3 regions of the Micromonospora sp. NPDC047756 genome follow, and region 2 is predicted to be linked to each of the others. Evidence: riboswitches for the same ligand, from Rfam matches in the RefSeq annotation. Region 2 holds a riboswitch; each other region holds the start of a gene.
What was found. A riboswitch is a leader RNA that binds a small molecule or an ion and turns the genes downstream of it on or off. The one in region 2 is predicted to bind cyclic di-AMP.
Positions count from the first base shown of each region.

Region 1: linked by a shared signal. The riboswitch ahead of ACZ6NZ_RS03960 (C40 family peptidase) and the one ahead of ACZ6NZ_RS11090 (C39 family peptidase) in region 2 are both predicted to bind cyclic di-AMP.
Region 3: linked by a shared signal. The riboswitch ahead of ACZ6NZ_RS30285 (coiled-coil domain-containing protein) and the one ahead of ACZ6NZ_RS11090 (C39 family peptidase) in region 2 are both predicted to bind cyclic di-AMP.

Region 1 covers NZ_JBVJGQ010000001.1:839,016-844,653, forward strand. The annotation lists gene ACZ6NZ_RS03950 (pyridoxamine 5'-phosphate oxidase family protein) at 1-556, opposite strand, end outside; gene dcd (dCTP deaminase) at 653-1,231, shown strand; gene ACZ6NZ_RS03960 (C40 family peptidase) at 1,293-2,333, opposite strand; cyclic di-AMP (ydaO/yuaA leader) riboswitch at 2,347-2,482, opposite strand; gene ACZ6NZ_RS03965 (N-acetylmuramoyl-L-alanine amidase) at 2,718-4,700, shown strand; gene ACZ6NZ_RS03970 (C40 family peptidase) at 4,756-5,638, opposite strand, start outside.
Region 2 covers NZ_JBVJGQ010000003.1:364,890-372,614, reverse strand. The annotation lists gene ACZ6NZ_RS11110 (glycosyltransferase family 2 protein) at 1-640, opposite strand, end outside; gene ACZ6NZ_RS11105 (acyltransferase family protein) at 930-2,165, shown strand; gene ACZ6NZ_RS11100 (hypothetical protein) at 2,259-2,741, shown strand; gene ACZ6NZ_RS11095 (hypothetical protein) at 2,877-3,647, shown strand; cyclic di-AMP (ydaO/yuaA leader) riboswitch at 3,932-4,072, shown strand; gene ACZ6NZ_RS11090 (C39 family peptidase) at 4,305-5,153, shown strand; gene ACZ6NZ_RS11085 (alpha/beta hydrolase) at 5,277-6,023, shown strand; gene ACZ6NZ_RS11080 (CDP-glycerol glycerophosphotransferase family protein) at 6,027-7,697, opposite strand.
Region 3 covers NZ_JBVJGQ010000010.1:190,582-198,306, forward strand. The annotation lists gene ACZ6NZ_RS30260 (STAS domain-containing protein) at 1-67, shown strand, start outside; gene surE (5'/3'-nucleotidase SurE) at 86-913, opposite strand; gene ACZ6NZ_RS30270 (1-phosphofructokinase family hexose kinase) at 910-1,887, opposite strand; gene ACZ6NZ_RS30275 (SRPBCC family protein) at 2,078-2,542, shown strand; gene ACZ6NZ_RS30280 (hypothetical protein) at 3,066-3,566, opposite strand; gene ACZ6NZ_RS30285 (coiled-coil domain-containing protein) at 3,707-4,771, opposite strand; cyclic di-AMP (ydaO/yuaA leader) riboswitch at 4,777-4,908, opposite strand; gene ACZ6NZ_RS30290 (cation diffusion facilitator family transporter) at 5,026-5,943, opposite strand; gene ACZ6NZ_RS30295 (HelD family protein) at 6,050-7,725, opposite strand, start outside.

The DNA.
Region 1 (5,638 bases), on a different contig from region 2:
AGGCTGCCGTGCACTGCACGTCACGGGCGAGGAGGGTCGGGCGCGTCTGCGGGACGGCGAGGGGCGCTGCCACCGCCGACTGGGCGTTTGGGTCGAGCCAGACCCGAACGGCCGGCCGACTCGGCCCGAGGCCCGGGATGCCCGTGATGTGCTGCTCGCGGCGGGTGAGCATGGCCACGTCGACGGTGAACTCGAAGAGCCGCCAGTCGACCTGCGGCTCGGCCCGCGCGCCCTGCGCCAGCTGCGTCACCAGGATCGGATCGGTCACCGGGCGGGCGTGACCCGCCACGTACGCCTCGTCGTCGCTCTCCTCCGCGGGGAACGAGTGCAGCGCGTAACGGCCGTCGCGTTCCAGGTCACGGCGCTTGGGCGAGTCGATGATGAAACAGAAGAGCCCCTCGGCGGTGATGACCGGGGAGACCGGATGGACGCGGGGCCCGCCGTCGGCACGGACCGTGGCCAGATAGCCGAAGCCCGGCCCGTACTGCTGGAGGAGAACGCGGATCCCGTCGGCGAGTCGGGGCTCGTCGGCGGCGAATTCGGACCAGGAAGCCATGTGGGCATTCTATCGAACAAATGTACGAGCAGCGACCTCGACGCGCTGGTCACCGGCACCGAATCTGGCCGCCCCCGGGAAGGCTATGGTTGTCCGATGCTGCTCTCCGACCGTGACCTGGTCTCCGAGATCAAGGCCGGCACGCTGGGCCTGGAGCCGTTCGAGCCCACCCTGGTCCAACCCTCCAGCATCGACGTCCGACTCGACCGGCTGTTCCGGGTCTTCAACAACCACCTCTACACCCACATCGACCCGGCCATGCAGCAGGACGACCTGACCTCGGTGGTCGAGGTCCCCGACGGCGAGCCGTTCGTGCTGCACCCGGGGGAGTTCGTGCTCGCCTCGACGCTGGAGGTCATCTCGTTGGGTGACCAACTCGCCGGCCGGCTGGAGGGCAAGAGTTCGCTGGGCCGGCTCGGGCTGCTCACGCACTCCACCGCCGGCTTCATCGACCCGGGCTTCTCCGGTCACGTGACGCTGGAACTCTCGAACGTGGCGAACCTTCCGATCACCCTGTGGCCGGGCATGAAGATCGGACAGCTCTGCATCTTCCGGCTCTCCTCGCCGGCCGAGCACCCGTACGGCTCGGTGGTCTACGGCTCGCGCTACCAGGGTCAGCGGGGGCCCACACCCAGCCGTGCCTGGCAGCACTGGCGCACCTGGCCCACCCGCTAGAACCAGGGACGACGAGGGCCCGCCGCGAGAAGATCGCGACGGGCCCTTTGGTCAGCCTGGGTCAGCCGGGACGGCCGTAGCTGTGGATCGGGCCGTCGTCGACCTTCTTCATCTTGACCGGTTGACCGGCCTGCGAGGCGTGCACCACCCAGCCGCCGCCGACGTACATGCCGACGTGGTGGATGTCGCTGTAGTAGAAGACCAGGTCGCCGGGGCGCAGGTCACCCTTGCTGACGTTCCTGGTGACCCGGCTCTGCGCGGCGGCGTTGTGCGGCAGCGACACGCCGGCCTTCGCCCACGCGGCCAGCATCAGTCCGGAGCAGTCGTACGAGTTCGGACCTTCGGCACCCCAGACGTAGGGCTTGCCGATCTGGGCGCAGGCGAACTTGACCGCGGTGCCCGCGCCGCCGCCGGGGTAGCTGCCCGGGCAGGGCGCCGGGCGCAGCGGACCGCCGCCACCGCTGCCGTACACCTTGAGGCGCAGCTTCTGCAGGCGGTCGATCTCGTCGTTGATCTGCTTCTTCTTCGCCGCCAGCTGAGCTTCCGTGCGGGTCAGCTGGGCCACCATCTCGTCCAGTGGCGCCTTCTGCGCGGCCAGTTGGTCGCGCAGGTCGGCCACCTGGCGGACGTCCTTCTGTTGGTTGTGCGCGAAGCGGTCGAGCATTTCGAGCTGGCCGACCACCTCGCTGGGCGACCGGCTGCCCAGCACCGCGTTGACAGTCAGGACGTTCTCGCCCTTGTAGGCGCGTACGGCAAGGGCACTGACCTTGTCCATCGCGGCGTCGACCTGGCGCTCGAGCGGAGTGATCCGGGCGGCCAGCGCGTTTGCCTGCTTGCGCTTCGCGGCGAGGTCGATGCGGGTGGCGTTGTGCCGTTCGATGATCGGTTCGAGCTTGTTCCAGTCGGCGTCGATCTGGCGCTCGATCTCGGCGACGGAGGGGTCGGCGTGCGCCGCCGTGGCACTGCCGGTCAGCACGACGGCGAGGCCGGCCAGCGCGGCGAGTGCGGTGGTGAAGCGGGACCAGCGTGGGCGCGGCACGATCGACGCCGGGCCGGCTGATGCCGGCCGCTCGGACGACGGCCGCGGGGCATGGAGTGCCACCGGGGTTCCGTACTCCTTCTTCCTGACCGCCTACCGGGTTAGCTGACGGGTTCGGGCGGGAAGTCGGCGCCCTACCGCAGTGGCTGCGGATTCACCCCGAGGGACATGGGTCCCCGGTTCGCTCGGAAACGACTCGGCGGTGTCGGTCCGTTACCGCCCGGGGTGGGCGGAGCTGCTGTCGAGCCGACAAATGACCAGAGTAGAGACGCCCGTTACCGATCCGCAACCCGTGCGGCCGTGACACTCCGTACGGGATGGACGAGGCCACCGACCGTGTGTGAAGAATTCTTTCCGTACGCTTCGATAGATGGAAAGGTATTGACGTGAGCTCCCGGACGGCGCGATGGTGACCTGACCTCACTCCGCGAGAATCTAGGGGGTTCGATGCACCATCCAACCCTGTCGACCGGCTGGCGCACGCTGCTCGCCGCCATCGTGGTCGCCGCCGTGACCACGGTGCCACTCTCCGTCGGCCCGGCCGCCGCCACGCCCACCACCGACCGCCAACAGCAGTACGCCGCCGCGGCCACCGAGTACGGCGTACCGACCGTCGTGCTGCTCGGCGTCTCCTACCTGGAGTCCCGGTGGGACACCAACGCCGGCACACCGAGCACCAGCGGCGGCTACGGTCCGATGCACCTGACCGACGTGCGGCACGTGGCCGCCCTACCCGGACGCGGTCACCACGACGCCGGCGCCGAGGACCCACGCGGCGACGACTCCCGCCCCGCCCGGATGCCCGCACCCCGGCCGGTCGAGACGCCCACCCCGTCCACCGCCGCGTTGCAGACCGTCGACGCCGCCGCCGCGCTGACCGGTGCCGCCCCCGAGGCACTGCGTACCGACGCGGGCCTCAACATCCGGGGTGGGGCCGCGCTGCTGAGCGCGTACCAGCGGGATCTGGGCGCGCCGGTCGGAGCGGACACCGACCCGGCGGCCTGGTACGGCGCGGTGGCCCGCTACTCGGGCGCGGACGGCGCCGACGCCGCGGCGGCCTTCGCCGACGAGGTCTTCACCACCATCGGCGCGGGCGAAGCCCGGGTGACCGACGATGGCCACCGGATCACCCTGCCGGCCCGCGCGGTGCGGCCCGAACGTTCCTGGCTGGACCGGCTGGGCCTGCGCCGGCTGGCCCGCCCGGACGGGGTGGAGTGCCCCCGCACCATCTCCTGCGAGTGGATTCCGGCGCCCTACGAGGCGTTCGGCGATGGGGACTACGGCAACCACGACCTCTCCGACCGGCCCGCGCGGCAGAAGATCGAGTACATCGTCATCCACGACACCGAGGCGAGTTGGGCCACCACCCTGCAACTCGTCCAGGACCCGACGTACGTGAGCTGGCACTACTCGCTGCGCTCGGTCGACGGGCACATCGCCCAGCACGTCCGGACGAAGGACGTCGGCTGGCACGCCGGCAACTGGTACGTCAACGCGAAGGCGATCGGGTTGGAACACGAGGGCTTCGCGGCGCAGGGCACCTGGTACACCGAGGCGATGTACCGGACCTCGGCGAAGCTGGTCCGGCACCTGGCGCTGCGGCTGGGCATCCCCCTGGACCGCCAGCACATCATCGGCCACGACAACGTGCCCGGCACCATCCCCTCGACAGTGCGGGGGATGCACTGGGATCCGGGCCCCCACTGGGACTGGACGCACTACTTCGACCTGCTGCACGCCCCTCGACTGGACACCGGCACCCCGGCCACCGGGCTGGTCCGTATCGATCCGGACTACACCACCAACCAGCCGGCGTTCACCGACTGCGTCACGGTGGGCGTGCCGTGCGCTCCGCGCGGCTCCTCGGCGGTGGTGCTGCGCAGCGCGCCGTCCGCCGACGCTCCGCTGGTCAACGACATCGCGCTCCGCCCGGACGGCAGCCCGAACACGATGGCCGTGTCGGATCACGGGGCCCGGGCGTCCGCCGGGCAGACGTACGCGCTGGCGGGCCGGCAGGGCGACTGGACCGCGATCTGGTACCTCGGGCAGCGGGCCTGGTTCCACAACCCGGCGTCCGCGCCGACCGCCAGTTGGACCGTCGGAGTCGTGGCGACGCCGAAGTCCGGAAGGGCCACCGTTCCGGTGTACGGACGGGCGTACCCGGAGCAGTCCGCCTACCCGGACGGGGTGCCCTACCAGGCGATCACGCCGCTGCAGTACACGCTGACCGCCGGGCAGCGGTACGCCGTCGGCGCGGTACTGGCCGGCGAGTACTACCGGGCCAGCACGGTCGACGGCTCCTCAGCCGGCGACTGGACGGTCATCCGCGGCAAGAACCGGTACGCGCAGATCCAGTTCGGCCACCGGATCATGTACGTCGACCTCGCCGACGTACAGCTGTTGCCATCCCCGGTGGGGGCACCTCGCTGAGAACCACGACGGCCCCCGGTCGGTGACCGGGGGCCGTCGTGTCGCGCGAGGTGGATCAGCCAGGTCTGCGGAACCCGGCGACGGGCATCGTGGTGATGCTGGACACCTGCACCGGTTTGCCGGCCCGTGGCGCGTGCACCATCTGGTTGTTACCCAGATAGAGCCCGACATGACTCAGGCCGGAGAAGAAGAAGACCAGGTCACCGGGGCGGGCGTCGGCGCGCGAAATGGCCTTGCCCTCGTTCCACTGGTCACCGGTGTGGTGCGTCAGGTAGATCCCGGCCGCCTTGTAGGCGTACTGGGTCAGGCCCGAGCAGTCGAACGAGTTCGGCCCGGTGGCACCCCAGACATACGGCTTGCCGACCTTGCCGCAGGCGGTCCTGATCGCGGTGCGGGCCGCCGCACTGACCACGCCGTTGATGGTCGGACAGGCCGCCGTCTTGACAGTGGTCTTGGGCATCGACGCCTCAAGCTGCTTGATCTCGGCGTCGATCTGCTTCTTCTTGGCCGCCAGATCGTTCTGCTGCTTGGTCTGGGTGACGATCAGCGCGTCCAGCTTCTGCTTCTCGCCGTCGTACTTGGCCCGCACGGCCAGGACGCCCTCGACCTCCTTGCGCTCCTGCGAAGCGAGCCGGTCGAGGATGGTGAGCTGCTCGGTGAGCGTGTCCGGCTTGGCGCTGACCAGTAGCGCACCGATGTCGTGCGACGGGCCGGAGATGTAGTAGCGGGAGGCGAGGTCGCCGACCCGGTTGAGCGCCAGCTCGCTCTGCAGCGCCAGCGGCTCGATCTTCTTCTGCAGGTTCGCCGACTTCTGCCGGTTGACCTTCAGCTGCGCCCGGACCTTGTTGTACTGCTCGATGGTGGGCTCCAACTGCTCCCACTTCTTGTCGATCTGTGCCTCGATCTCGTCGACCGTCGGCGCGGCATGTGCCGGCGCG
Region 2 (7,725 bases):
CCCGGTCCAGCACGGAGATCTTCTCGGCCCCGATCAGCAGGGGGTGGCTGAACGGGATGTCCTCGTACCAGCCGGGAAAGAACCGCAGCTCCAGCTCGTCCATGAAGTCCCGGCGGACCACCTTGTTCCAGGCGGTGTGCTGCACCCGCAGCAGTTGCGGCTGGTCGGCCAACCGGGTCACGCCGGTGATCCCGCGCAGCAGCGGGCTGCTCGCGTCGACCTCGCGCCGGCCGTCCTCGTGCACCCGCAGGTGGTCGAGCATCAGCACGTCGGGCTGGTGCTGGCGCAGCCGGTCCAGCACCGCCGCGATCGTGCCCGGTGGCAACCAGTCGTCGCTGTCCACGAACCAGACGTACCGGCCGGTGGCCACGTCGAGCCCGGCGTTGCGGGCCAGCCCCAGACCCACGTTGCTGCTCAGGTGCACGACCCGTACGCCGTCGCGGCTGACCGCGTACGAGCGGAGCATGTCGCCGCAGCCGTCCGGGGAGGCGTCGTCGACGGCGATCAGCTCGACCGCGTCCGACTCGCTCGCCGGGATGTCGGCCCGGATCGACTCGAGGCACTGGTACAGGTACGCCTCGACGCCGTACACGGGCACGACGATGCTCAGCAGCGGTGCGTGCGTCGGCTCATTGACCACGTCCGCCACCTTCGACGACCCGGGTGGCCGGCCCCGGAACCTGACGTTGCCGCCGATGGTGAACTCTCTGAACTCCCGCCCAGCGGAAGGTTAACGCCGAGCCGCTGGGCGGTTCCCGAGCCGGGGGGACGCGGGCCCATGCGGCGGGCGGGATGCGTCCGGTTCACCCGGTAGGGTGCCTCGGTGCGGCCCTGCCGGGTCGTCGTGGGCGTCGCCGTCGCGCCGTCCGACGCCGCGCCGAGGAGGCTACGACAGTGCTGGTGACCCTGCCGAGCGCCGGGATCCCGGCATGACGAGCGTCGCCGCGACGTCGGCCGCCCGGCCCGCACCGTCCCCGCCCCGGCTGCCCTCGCTGACCGGGCTGCGGTGGATCGCCGCTCTGCTGGTCTTCGGCTTCCATGCCGGCACCATGCGGATCATCGCCGAGCCGGACTACAAGGCCGTCATCGACGCGCTGTTCACCCTCGGTCTCTCCGGGGTGCAGTTCTTCTTCATCCTCAGCGGTTTCGTGCTGGTCTGGTCGGCCCGTGAGGGCGACTCCCGGCGGACCTTCTGGCGGCGACGGATCGCCAAGATCTACCCGAACCACCTGGTGCTCTTCGTGGCGACGCTGGTGGTCGCCGGGTGGTTCGCCGACCCGGTCCTGCCGGCGGCGGCATTGGAGAACCTGCTGCTGTTGCAGGCGTGGGACCCTCGGCCGGGCTGGTTCTACAGCATCAACACCGTCAGCTGGTCGCTGTCCTGCGAGTTCTTCTTCTACCTCTGCCTGCCGCTGGTGCTGCCGTTGCTGCGCCGGGCCCGACCGAAGCTGCTCTGGGCGCTGATCGTGGCGATGCCGCTGCTGATCCTCGCGCTCTGGCCGGCGCAGCAGCTGGTGCCGGAGGAGAGCCGGTGGTGGTTCACCCAGGTCTTCCCGCTGACCCGGTCGCTGGAGTTCTGGCTGGGCGCGGCGGCGGCCGAGTTGATGCGTCGGGGTCTGTGGCGTGGCCCCGGGCTGACCTGGGCCAGCGTCATCTTCGTGGTCACCTGGGTGACGGCCGCCCAGTGGATCCGTGCCGAGCTGTGGACCACGCTGCTGGCGGTCGCGTACCTGTTGGTGATCGCCGCCGCCGCGGACGCGGACGTGCGCGGTCGGCGCTCGCCGTGGCGGTCCCGGCCGTTGGTCTGGCTCGGTGAGGTCTCGTTCGCCTTCTACCTGGTGCACGTGCTGGTGATGACGAGCGTGCTGCGGTGGAGCGGCACCTGGGGGGTCGGCTTCGGAGGCTGGCGTGGCCCGGCCGTGGTGCTCGGTTTCCTGGCGGCGAACCTGATCCTCGCCGGATTGCTGCACCGCTTCGTCGAAACCCCGATGATGCGCCGGCTCGCGCCGCGCCGCGCGGCCCGTCCGGCGCCCGTCCCCCGACAACGCGCGGCCGGCGACGACGACGCACGAGACCCCGCGAGCATCGCCCGCGGCGAGGTCGACAGACCCGCCGACGAGGTCGGTCAGGCCGGCGGTCGATCGCCGTACGTCGACCTGCGCTGAGGGCGTCCAACCTGGTCAAAGGGGCCGGCGCGGCGTGATCCGACACGCCCGTGGTCGGTGCGCCCGGGTCGGCGCGAGGCGTAGCGTGGGGGCGTGCTTCCGGTCGCGTTCACCTGTCCGCTGTGGTGGGTGGCGCGCTGGGCGACGCGGGTGCTGACCAGCCTCGCCGTCGTCGCGGCCCTGGCGCTCGGCGCAGGCCCGGCCACGGCCGCCACGTCGACGCCCGGCCCGGGGCCAACGTCCAGCGTGGTGCCGACCACTGTCGCCGGCTCGCCGGCGGCCTCCTGCTGGCACGCCGCGCCATCGGGGCCGACCGTCACCACCGCCGGCCGTGCGCCGGGCGACGATGGTGCCGACGCCACCGGGTCGGGGGCACCTGGCGCGGTCCGTCCGGCCCCCGCGCGGGCCGCCGAGGAGTCGGCCCCGACCTGGTCGGTCGACGCGCCGGTGGCGCTCCCCGGCGATGAGGGCACCATCGCGGCCGGCGTGCTGCCGGTCCGCGCGGCCGACTCTGACCGGCTGCCCCACGTCGACTGTGCCGGCGGTCGGGCTTCCCGGGCCCCACCCGGGCGCTGAGCCACCGGGACGACCGTCCCGCCGCCTCGCCCTGTCGACCCACCCGCTTCCTGACCCGCCGACCCGTGGCCCGCCGTGGCCCGCTGGTCGGCGCGGCTTTCCATCGCACTGCTCACTCTCCACGAGGTGCCGACCATGGAGACCGTCGTCTTCTACCAGTTCGTGACCGAGGTGCCGCGGGCCGCCGCCATCTGGTCGACGCTGTTCCTCCTGACCCTGGGCCTGCTCACCGTGCTGGCCGCCCGCCCCGAACGGGACCGGCCCACTGGCGAACCGCTGCCGGCCGGGCCCACTGCCCAGGAGCTGGCCGCGGCCGAGGCCGTCGACAGGCGCCGCTACGCCGAGGAGGTGGCCGTCGCCGCGGCCGGCGCGGCCACCACCGCCAGGCGGCGGCGCGCCGCCTGGCTGACCGCTCAGGAACAGCTGAATCGGGCCTGGACCGGGTACGACGAGGCGGACGCCGTCGCGCGTCGCTTCGCTGGCGCCGGAGCGCTGCCCACCCCGCAGACCCCGCACACCCCCGCCGAGTACGCAGCCCGGGAACGTTATCTGCACCGGGCGGCGATGGCGGCGTACTGGCGGGGGGACCTGACCATGGCGCAGCTCGGCGACGTGTTCGGGCACCGGCGCGGCTGGGACCCCCGGCGACACCCGGTCGAGCAGGAGGTGCTGATCAGCAGGGTGATCCGGGATGCGCGGCTGGCCGACTACCAGGTGGCCGTCGACCGTGAGCGGGTCGCCTGGCGCGACGCGGAGTTGGCCGCCGAGTCGGCCCGTGCCCTCGCCGAGGAGGCGTACGCGGCGGCGGCCCGGCTCCGCCCGACCCTGGTGCCGGCGCGCCGCACGGTCGCCGGGGCGTTGCGTCCCGCCGTCGTGGCACTGTGGCGTCCGGCCCGGGTGGGTTGAGCCCAATCTGTTATGTGAGCCGGGTCACCCAGGTGTGAAATCGGACGTCCGGCGCGATCGACGGCATTGTTGCCGCGATTGTGGTCGCGTTCTTTGCGGCCTGTCCGGTTGTCGCCCGTAGGCGTCGCCGTAACTGGTTGTCCCATCGAGTCACATCATCGGCAATACGCGCAGAAATTGTGGCGCCAATTGGGGTTTACGCAGGTGAAGCTGGCTTGGCAGGGTGTTGAGACGCCAGTAGTGTCGTCCCGTCCGGTGCGGTAACCGATCGCAAGACGCGACGCCGCATCGACCCGCTCAATCGTGATCAACGAACCGGGGACCCACCAGTATGTCCGGGGTGAATCCGCGAGCCACGGCCCGCGGTAGGGCGTCTTCCCGCCCGAATCCGTCAGCTAACCCGGTAGGCGGTGTCGGAAGGAGTCCCATCCTCGTGCAGCACCTTTCCACCCCTCGGTTGTTCCCTCGCCTCCACGGCGCGGCGGTGCACCCGCTCAATCGTCGCGTGACGGTGAGCTGACCCCCGGGTCATCGCCTTCCCCGCCCGGCCGATCCGGGCGTTCCCCTGAGCGGTTCACCATCCGCGGACCACGGTCCGCGCGCTGGTGCCTGCCCGGATACCGGTCCGGCCCCGGTGTGCCGCTCTCCCCCCGATCCGTGGAGGACCCCGTGAAGCACACCCTGCAGCGTCAGCTCCGCCGCCTCGCCACCGAGCGCCCGTACCAGATCGTCGCCGCCTCCGCCGCAGCCCTCGCGATCGCCACCACCACCGGCGCCCTGCTCACCACCGCCGACGACGCCCCGGCCGGCCAGCGCACCGCGACCACCGTCGCCGAGATGCGCAGCGACGTCGCCGCCTCCCGCGGCGAGGCTCGGGAGGCGTCCCCCTCGGCCAGCGCCGCGCCGACCACGGCCGCCCCGGCCACCAGCGCCGCGTCGCCTGCCGCCAAGGCCAAGAGCAACCCCGACCTCACCCGTAAGCCGACGCCGCCGAAGCCCCCCGCGACCAAGGTGCTCGACTACGACTACGAGGCGCAGAACACCTATTACAACTGCGGCCCGGCGGCCACCCGCAACGCGCTCAGCGCCGCGGGCATCGACCGCACCCAGGAGGAGCTCGGCGCCGAACTGGGCACCACCGAGATGGGCACCAACTCGGCCGAGGACACCACCCGGGTGCTCAACGCCGAGGTGAAGGGCTCCCCGTACCGGACCCGGATGTTCCCCGGCGCGCCCAGCCCGGCCCAGATGGACCGGCTCCAGGCCGACGTGGTGAAGGCCGTCACCGACGGCCGGGGCGTGGTGGCCAACGTCGTCGGGGACGCCGTGGACACCGACGGCGGTTGGCACTCCTACGGCGGCGGGCACTACATCGCCGTCGTGGGCTACAAGGACAACGGTCGCACCGTACGGATCGCCGACTCGGCGAACCCGGCCGACCCGTCGTACTGGATCACCACGATCGACCTGGCCAACTGGATCACCAGCCGGGGCTACTCCGCCTGACCCGGGCACGCTGACCGCCGCGGGCGCCGTCTCCCACAAGGGGCCGGCGCCCGCGGCGTCTGTCCGCCCGGCCCGCCGTCGACGGCTCTCGTACCCGGCCGCGAACCGTGGGAGACTGCGGCCGTGGTGGATGAGACGGGTGGTCACACCGGCCGCGGGTCGGTCCTGCTGCTACTGCACGGCATGGGAACGACCGGGGACGTGTGGTTGCCCTGGGCCCCGTACCTCGAGCGGCACTGGCCCGGGCGGTGGCTGGCACCGGACCTCGCCGGCCACGGCTGGGCGCCGCCACTGCCGTCGTACTCCTTCGCGGGCTTGGCCCGGCAGGTCGCGCGGGCCCTCGCCCCCGACGACCGGCTGGTCGTCCTCGGGCACTCACTGGGTGGGGTGGTCGGCCTGGCGCTGGCCGCCCGCGACGCCGGTGCGCCGGTGGACGCCGTGGTCGGGCTGGGCATCAAGGCACTCTGGTCGCCCGCCGAGCTGACCCGCGCAGCCGAGGTCGCCGCCCGACCCGTGAGCTGGTTCGCCACCCGCACCGAGGCGGCTCGCCGCTACCTGCGCGTCGCCGGGCTCACCGGCCTGGTCGCGCCGGACCACCCGGTGGTGGAAGCCGGGTTGCGCCAGGTCGACGGCCGGTGGCGTCTCGCCATGGACCCGGCCGCCTTCGCCGTCGGCGAGCCCGACCTGGCCGCGCTGCTGGCCGCGACCGACGTGCCGGTGGTGCTGGCGCGCGGGGAGAACGACCCGATGGTCACCGACGAACAGCTCAAGGAGTACGGGGTGCCGGTCGCCACGCTGCCCGGTCTCGGACACAACGCGCACGTGGAGGACCCGGCGGCGGTGCTGGCGCTGCTGGATCCGTACCGTTGAGCGCTATGCCGGTGCGGTCGCGGTGAGCGTCTCGGCCGGCGCCAGTTCCCGGCGGGCGGCGGTCAGGAACGCCTCGGCGTACGACTCGGCCGGGAAGTCACCCAGGTAGCGGCGGCGGGTGGCCCAGCGGGCCTCGGCCAGCGGGTCGGTGTCCAGCAGAGCGGTCAGCACGTCGTCCACGTTGGACATGTCCCGACGCAGCACGTAACCCGACCCGGCCAGCGGGAACCGCTCCACGAACCGGTCACCCTCGTCGCCCATGTCGGTGACCGCGTACGGCTTGCCGGAGTAGAGGAAGTCCGAGATCACTCCGGACACGTCGGAGACCAGCGCGTCGGCGGCGTTGACGCACTCGGTCAGGCTCAGTTCCCGGGCCGCCGCGCCGACCACGTGCTGGCGGCCGGTGTGGGCCCGGTCGGCGGCCAGCAGGTCGGTCAGGCGGCCCAGTTGCCGCGCCGATGCCGGGTTCTGCGTGGTGTACGGGTGGGCTCGCAGGATCACCGTCGCGCCGCGCTCCAACAGTCGGCGCAGCAGGCTCTCGGCCACCGGCAGCGAGCAGTAGTCGGCGTCGGCGTGGTGCCCGGTCCAGGTCGGCGTGTAGAGCACCGTCGGATGCGCCAACCCTCGTGCGGACTCCGGGCGTACCTCGATCGACTCGACCTGCGGGCGACCGACCACCACGAACTTGTCCGCCGGGATCTGCACTCCGGCGCGGGCGTACCGGTCGATCGCCGCCTGCCCGGCCACGAAGATCCGGTCGAAGATCCCCGACACCGGGTTGGCGCTCGGCGCCTTGTCGCTGTCGCCGTGGTGCAGCTGGATGTGGGTGAGCTGGGTGAAGCGGACGCAGTGGCTGTTCTTCGCACCGTGGTTGACGTAGAACGCCGCCCGCAGGCTCGGCACCAACGCCTGGTCCATCGCCCCCAGGGTGGGGCAGTAGACCACCGGCGCGTCGGTGGCCGCCGCGATCGGGGCCAGGAACTCCGGCTCACGCAGCACCACCAGGAACGGCCGGCCGATCCGTTCCAGGTACGGCAGCCACATGGTGACCTGGTATTCCGAGCCGGGGGGCGCGGAGAAGTAGAGCAGGAACTCCGGCTGGTGCCGGCGTAGCGCGGCGGTCACCGACCCGCCACCGGCGCGTGGCCGGAACCGTCGCCGGGCCAGGTCCAGCGCGACCGCGCCGGCGCCCGCCCCGACCAGCAGGCTGGCGGCCAGCGCCACCCCGGCCGGCAGGGCGAGCGCGGCGGCGAGCGCCAGGGCGGCGAGCAGCCCGAGCAGGGCGGTGCCGAGCCGGTCGGCGATCAGCGGCGTCCAGGCGCGTACCGGCAGGTTGGCCGCGCGGATCTCCAGGCCGCCAGCGGTGCGCAGCGGCCCCACCAGCAGCACCAGACCCAGCAGGACCAGCCCGGTGGCGACCAGGGCGAGGTCGAGCCCGTCGTCCAGCCGCCGGGAGTAACCGACCAGGATCGCCGTGGCGATCAACGCGGTCTCCGCCACCAGGTCGGCGCCGGGCCGGATCCGCTGCTCGGCGGCCGAGGCGGCCAACGCGGCGACCGCCAACGCCAGCCCCCAGCCGGTGGCGCCGGTCAGCGCCAGCACGACGAAGGCCAGCACGGCCAACCCGGTGCTCAGGCCCCGGGCGGCCAGCTTTCGGACCAGGTCGCCGCGCATGTCGCTCCGTTCGTGGTTCCGCAGCCGG
Region 3 (7,725 bases), on a different contig from region 2:
CCTCTTCGGTGCCCCGGAGCCCTACTTCGCCGGCGCTGCCACCCCCGAGGTGCTGCCCGGCGCCTGAGCGCGTCGGGTCCCCCCGTCAGGGCTGCTCGTCCAGGCCGGTCAGGTCGATGTCGGTCGCCTCGATGACCGCTCGGATGGCCGTCACCGACGCGTACCCGGCGGCCAGCAACGCCACGTCCGTGCCCGGCTGTGCGGCCTGGCCCGGCTCCTCCAGCGAGGTACGGACGAACCCGTGCCCGGATTCGGCCACCGTCATCTGCACCTGACCGAAGCTGGCCAGGGTGGCGCGCCGCACCCCACGCAGCTGCCCGTGCGGCAGGTCGGGGGTGTTCACGTTGAGCACGCTCTCCAGGGGCGCGGAGGTCAGGCGGGGGAGCAGGTCCAGGGCGACCCGCGCGGCGGTGCCCCAGTGCCGCTCGGCGTCGCGTACCCGCGCTGCGGCGTCCACCGCGGCGCCGCCGCTCGCGGCCGTCGCCTCGCCTGCGGAGAGCACGTCCAGGGAGACCGCCATCGCCCGGCAGCCGTTGCTGGCGGCGGTGAACGCCGCACCCACGGTCCCGGAGTGCAGCACCGCCCGACCGGCGTTGGCGCCCCGGTTGACGCCGGAGAGCACCACCGACGGCGGTGGCCCGAACGCCCCGTGCAGGGCGATCAGCGTGATGAAACCCGGGGACCCGGCGACCCCGTACGCCGGCACCCCCGCCAGGTCCGGCAGCGGGTGGTCGTTCACGACCACCCGCCCGTCGCGCTCCATGGCGCTCATCGCGGCGCTGGTGCCGCTCGCCTCCTCCATCGGCGCGGCCACGACCACGTCCAGGCCCCGCTGCCGGGCTGCCCAGGCCAGCGCCTGGATGCCCGGCGCGGCGACCCCGTCGTCGTTGGTGATCAGCACCCGCAGGGTCATCGTTCGACCACCCGGCCGGCCAACTCGTCCGGGGTGGTCCGCTCCTGTTGCCGGCTGTCCGCCGGCACCAGCCGGACGCGGTCCACCAGGCCGGTGATCGAGTCCAGCCGCCCGGTGCCCAGGCCGTGCCGGGTCACGTTCAGCGCGCCAGCGGCGGCACCGGTGCGGATGGCGGTTCGAATGTCTCCGCCTTGGGCCACCACGGCGGCCACTCCGGCCGTCATCGAGTCGCCCGCGCCGCGTGGGTCGGCGGCCTCCAGCCGGGGCATCTCGACCTGGAACAGCTCCCCGTCGATGAGCGCCAACGCCGGCTGGTCGGCGCGACTCACCACCACCGTCTCGGCGCCGCCCGCGTGCAACTCGTACATGGTCCGGGTCAGCTCGTCGGTGTCGTCACTGCGGGCGCGGCCGTCGCGGATCAACTCCTCGTGACTGACCTTGAGGAAGAACACCCCGCTCTCCAGCACCGAAGCGAGGTGATCGCCGGAGAGATCGACCACCACCCGAGAACCGTTCGCGCCGAGGTCGGCGGCGAAGCGTCGGTACAGATCGGCTGGCACGAGCCACGGCTCGTTCGGCCCACTGAGGATGCTCACCGAGGCCCGCAGGCCCTCGCCGAGGGCGAGGTTGTACAGCTCGTCGATCTCGTGCCGGCTTAGCGGCTGCCCGGGCACGTCGGCGATCTCCCGCCGGGAGCCGTCGCGGCGATCGTGCACGTACCCGCCGCTGCCGGAGTCACGGACCACCACCTTGAGGTCCACGCCCTCGCTGACCAGCAGCGGCTCCAGCACCTGGCCGATCTCACCGCCGAGGGCGGCGCAGAGCACCACGTCGACTCCGAGGGAGAGCACCATCCGCGCCTGCCACACGCCCTGCCCACCCGGGTGCAGGTGCAGCTCGGGATGGTCGTTCGGCTGGTCCACCATCACCGTCAGCTGTGGGGTGGGCGCGAAGACCATCACGTGCCCACTCATCGGTCGTCGCCGTTCACGCTGGTCGCCTTCCGGCACCTTCGGGAGATTTCGCACTAACCGACCTTAATGGCGTAGGTAGTGGCAGGTTGTCGCATCGGCTCGGTCCGGCGCGGCGCTGCGGGTTCGTGGGGCGTTGCCAGCAAGACATCGGTACGGGACGATCGGGCGACCAACGACGGCGGGAGACGGTGTGCGCAGCAGCGATACCTTCAGCTACACCGTCCAGGCCCGGTGCTCACCCGCCGAGGCGGCAGCCTTGCTCAGCGACCTGACCCGACAGGGCGAGCTGCACCCGCTGATCGTCCGGGTCCGCCGGGTGCCGCCGCGGCCCGGCGCCCAGGCCAGCTACACGATCAACGACCGGTTGGCGGCCGGGCCGCTGCGCTTCCGGACCACCTACCACGCCGACGTACTGATCAATGAGGCCGACGAGATCGTCATGGTGGCCCGCCAGTGGCCGGCCACCACGGTGCGAAACCACACCCGACTACGCGCCGAGCCGGACGGTCTGACCCGCATCGACGTCGAGATCACTCTGACCGCGCCGACGCCCCTGTTCCGTTACGCGTTCCGCCAGGCCCAGGCCGCGCACCTCGCCCTCGCCACCCGGCTGGGCGCCGCCCTGGACCGCACCAACAACGCCCCACCCCCCTGACCCACCCCGCTACCGCCCCCGACACGCCCCTGGCACCCCCGGCGCGCCGGCGACGCCCCCGGGCACCCGGCGCCCCTGGTGCCCGGCGCGCCCGTCGACGCCCCTGGCGCGCCGATCAGCGCCCCGGCACGCAGGCGGCGCCCCCGCTGCCGCCCCTGGTGCCCGGCGCGCCCGGGTGCGCGGCGCCCCTGGTGCCCGGCGTGCCCGTCGACGCCCCTGCCGCGTCGATCTTGCAGTTTCGGCTGTCGATATCAGTGGGGATGGGCCCTTATGTCGGTGCAGGAAGTGCAAGATCGCGGGGGGCGCTGAGCGCTGGCGGGGCGCGGGGCGCGCGGGGGCGCGGGGCGCTGCGTGCGGGACGGGCGGAGGTGCGGAGGTGCGGAGGTGCGGAGGTGCGGGGGCGCGGACGTGCGGGGCGCGCGGTGGTGCGGAGCGCGCGGGGCGCGCGGAGCGCGCGGTGGTGCGGGGGCGCGGGGGCGTGCGGGTGTGCGGGACGCTCGGGGCATGCGGGGCCTTGGGTGTCTTAGATGCTGGTTGGGGCGCTGGTGCGGGTCGGGCGGGTGGTGGGGCGTCGGCCCCACGGCTTGTAGGTGGACAGCACTGTCGCAATGATCATCAGGCTGGTCGACACCGCCGGCGCGATGACCAGGTCGGCGCGATCGCGGGCGGGTAGGGCGGCGCCGACCGCCCCGGCGTGACGCAGGTTCGGGGTGAGCAGGAACAGCACCAGCCCGACCATCACCGTGGTGAGCACGAGCTTGACCAGCACCCAGCGGTGGCGCAGCAGACCCCATGGGGTGAGCAGCGAGCTGGCGACTCCGATCAGCCAGACCAGGACGCTCAGCGGCGCGAACAGCACCGTGCCGACGAGGGCAGTGACCGGGTAGACCACTGCCGGGTCGGCGCCCCGCTGCACGGCGACGCCGAGGGTGAGCAGCACCAGGTCGGCGCCGAGCCAGCCGAGCGACGTGACGAGGTGCAGGGTGAGCAGCGCCTTGCGGGTGGTGGGTCGGATCCGAGGCATACCGCGATGCTGCTCGCCGGCCACCGCCGGGTCGTCCGACGAGCGACGACATCAGGGGTACGCCCGCTGACGTAGCCCGGCCCGGACACACGCGATGCCTGTGAGCCAGCCGGTGGCTCACAGGCATCGCGACGCGCGGGTCAGTAGACCGACAGGTGTACGTGGTTGGTGTGGTCGGTCGACGGGGTGCCGTGCGCCCCGCTGTACGACTTCCACCCGCTGCTGGGCAGCCAGATCTGCCTGTACCAGATCACGTAGAGCACGGCGAGCCGGTCCGCGTTGCGGATGAAGTACGCGGCCAGGTTGTTGCCGTACGTCTTGTCGCCGCCGGTGGCGTTGCCGCCGAACCCGTTCTTCTGCGCCGCGAAGTCGCAGGCCCGGCCCTTCGGGTGTTCACCCGAGCCGCTGGGGCGGTGGCACGAGACGTACCGGGTGAATCCTGCGGCCTTGGCCTGGTTGAGCGCGTGCAGGGTGCGCGGGGTGATGCAGCCGTTGGCGGGAGTGGGGTCGTTGACGCTGCACGACTCGGAGGGCCAGGAGCCGTCGGAGTTGCGCGGTGCGGCCTTCGCGTTGGCGTTGGAGGTGCCCCGGTTGGAGCCGCCGTCCGCGGTGGTCTGCGGCTTGGGTGTGGTGGCCACGGTCAGGGCCCGTTCGGCCTGATCCTTGCGCTTGGCCATCACCGCGACCTGCTTGCGTTGTTCGTTGATCTCGCCGTCCAGGGCGATCCGGGTGCGGTTGGCCTTGTCCTTGCTGTCGAGCAGGTCGCGTAGCACCCGGTCCTCGTTGGCCGCCACCGCGTCCAGCGCGGCTGCCCGGTCCATGAAGCCTTCGGGGGTGCTGCTGTTGAGCAGCGCCGACATCGCACCGAGCCGGCCGGTGCGGTAGGCGACCTCGGCGATCTCGCCGACCTTGCCGTTGCGCTGGTCGATCTCGACCTCGATGGTCTTCAACTGGGTGCCGAGCTGCTTCTGCCGCTGCACCGAGGTGTCCAGGGCGCGCTTCGCGTCCAGGTAGCCCTTGCTGGCCGCTTCAAGCTGGGCCCGCAACGCCGGGGTGCCGCCCTCCTCGTCGGAGTCGGGTGCGGCGGCCCGCAGGCCGGTCGGGGGAGCGGCCGAGGCGGTGCCGGCCGGGAGCGCGACGCCGAGGGCGAACATCGCGACGATCAGGGCCGCCAGTCGGGCGGCGGGTGGTCGTGCTGGTGCCACTGCGCATGTCCTTCCGTCAGCCGCCGACCGGGTTAGCTGACGGGTTCGGGACGGAAGATCCCTACCGCTGACGCGGATGCACCCCAGGAACGTGGTTCCCCGGTTCGCCCGGTTGGGCGATTAGGCGGCGACCGCCACCGGCGCCGGGAGGCGCCTTCTGGTGGTGGCCGGGACCGAGCCTACCGGTGCGGGTGGGACCGCTGCAGCCAATGTGACGGACGGTGCGTGCGTCACCACGGAAAACTGCGAACCGGTCACCATTCGATGGAGCCGCAGGCCCCGGAGGCGGCGCCGGGCTCGATCTGCAACGTCGCGTGCTCGATGCGGAAGTCGTCGTGCAGGGCCGTGCGTGCCGCGGTGAGCACCGCGCCGACCTCCGCGCCCGGTGCCATGGTCAGGTGGGCGGAGGCCACCTCCATGCCCGAGGTGAGCGTCCAGACGTGCAGGTCGTGCACCTCGACGACCCCGGGGACGGCGGCGAGCCGGTCGTGCACGGCGGTCACCTGGAGGTGCTCCGGGGCGGCCTGCACCAGGATGCGGATGGCGGCGCGGGCCAGCCGCCAGGTGCGCGGCAGGATGAACACGCCGATGGCGACCGCGACCAGGGGGTCGGCCCACCACCAGTCGGTGACGGTGATCAGCAGCGCCGCGCCGATGACGCCGACCGAGCCGAGCAGGTCACCGAGCACTTCCAGGTAGGCGCCCTGGAGGTTGATGCTCTCCCGGGCCCCGGCGCGCAGCAGCGCGAAGGCGGCGATGTTCGCCAGCAGGCCGAGTACGGCAACCGCGAGCATCGGGCCGGCGATGACCTGGTGCGGGTCACCGAAGCGGCGGATCGCCTCGATCACCACGTAGATCGCGACGCCGGAGAGCAGGACGGCGTTGGCCAGCGCGGCGAGCACCTCGAGCCGGTAGAGCCCGAAGGTGCGCTGCGGGTCACCGGTGGCTCGTCGGGTCGCCGTGATGGCGGCGAGCGCCATCCCGATGCCGAGCACGTCGGTGAACATGTGCCCGGCGTCGGAGAGCAGGGCGAGCGAGCCGGTGTGGAGTGCGACCACCGCTTCGACCACCATCAGGGTGGCCAGCAACCCGAACGCCGCCCAGAGGCGACCCCGGTGCTGGTGTGCGGCATTGGCGACGGACCCATGGTGGTGGTCATGCCCTGCGCCCACGAGAACCACCTTCCGCCGCTGGTCGGGACCCGGTCAAATGTATGCTCACATCGCTATGTGTGCAAGTGTACGGGTAGAGCGTCCCGGCGGTGGCAGTCCGCACACGTCAGCCGGTCGGGTCGATGGTGGTGAGCCGCTGGGTGGCCCGGGAGAGCGCCACGTACAGGGTGCGTACCCCGGCGCCCGGATCGGCCCGGATCTCGCTCGGGGCGACCAGCACGACCCCGTCGTACTCCATGCCCTTGGCTTCCAGGCTGGTGACCACCTGCAACCTGGGCGCGCCGAGCGCGCCCAGCCAACCGGCCACCTCGTCCCGGCGGGGGACCGGCGTGATCACACCGACCGTGCCCTCCACCTCGGCCAGCAGGCCGGCGGCGGCCTCCACTGTCGCGGTCTCCAACCCCGTCGCGGGCACCACCAGCTCCACCGGCTCGACCCCGGTGGAGCGGACGGCGGTCGGCAGCGGCAGGTCCGGGTAGAGCCGCCGGATCTCCGCCGCCGCCACCGCGAAGATCTCCGCCGAGTTGCGGTAGTTGGTGGTGAGCGTGAAGTCGTGTCGCTTACGCCGGCCCAGCGCCTGGTCGCGGGCCCGGGTCAGCTCCTCCGGATCGCCGGTCCACGCGGTCTGCGCGGGGTCGCCCACCACGGTCCAGGAGGCCAGTCGGCCCCGCCGACCGATCATCCGCCACTGCATCGGCGAGACGTCCTGCGCCTCGTCCACCACCACGTGCGCGTAGTCCCGGTAGTCCGCCGGGCGTTCCCGGGCCGCCGCGCGGGCGGCCCGTTGTCGTTCACCGAGGGTGCTCAGCTCACGGACGCCGCCGGCGAGCTGAAACGGGTCGCGTCGCGCGCGGGCCGGCTGCGCGGGCTTGCCGAGCAGCGCGTCCAACTCGTCCAGCAGCGCGACGTCGGCCATGGTCAGCCCGGCCGAGTCCAGGTCCCGGTACGCGGCGTTGAGCAGCCGGATCTCCGCCGAGGAGAGAATCCCCCCGGCGTACCGGCGCAGCCGGTCCGGCTGCGCCAGCCAGCCGAGCACGTGCCGGGGGTGCAGTCGAGGCCACCACGCCTTGAGGAACTCCCGGAACTCCGACCGCTCGGCGATCTCCGCCTCGAAGGCCGGTTGCTCCGGCAGCCGACCGCTGCTCAGCTCACGGGCCTGCGCCCAGAGCGCGGCGAACACCCCGTCGAAACCGGCCCGGCGCACCTCGTTGCGCCGTGCGCCGCGGTGCAGCGCGCGCTCCCGGATCCGGTCCAACGCGACCCGGTCCAACCGCAGCAGCGTGCCCCGGTAGAGCAGTCGCAGCTCACCCGGGCCGCCCGGCACCGCGTCGCGAGCCGCCCGCTCCAGCACCCGGCGCATCCGCAGCGAGCCCTTCACCGCCGCCACCTCGGGCGGGTCGGGGCGGGTGGCTGTCATCCCCGGGAAGAGGGTGCCCAGCGAGTGCAGGGTCGCGGTGTCCTCACCGAGCGACGGCAGCACGGAGCCGATGTACTCGACGAAGACCGACGACGGCCCGACCACCAGGATGCCGCCGCCGGCGTAGCGGCTGCGGTCGGAGTAGAGCAGGAACGCGGCCCGGTGCAGGGCCACAGCGGTCTTCCCGGTGCCGGGGCCGCCCGCGACGATCGTCACCCCGGAACCGGGCGAGCGGATCGCCTCGTCCTGCTCCCGCTGGATGGTCGCCACGATGTCGCGCATGCCCCGGCCGGTGGCCTTGGACAGGGTGGCCAGCAACGCGCCGTCACCGACGACGGTCATCCCCTCCGGGGCGGCCGTCGGGT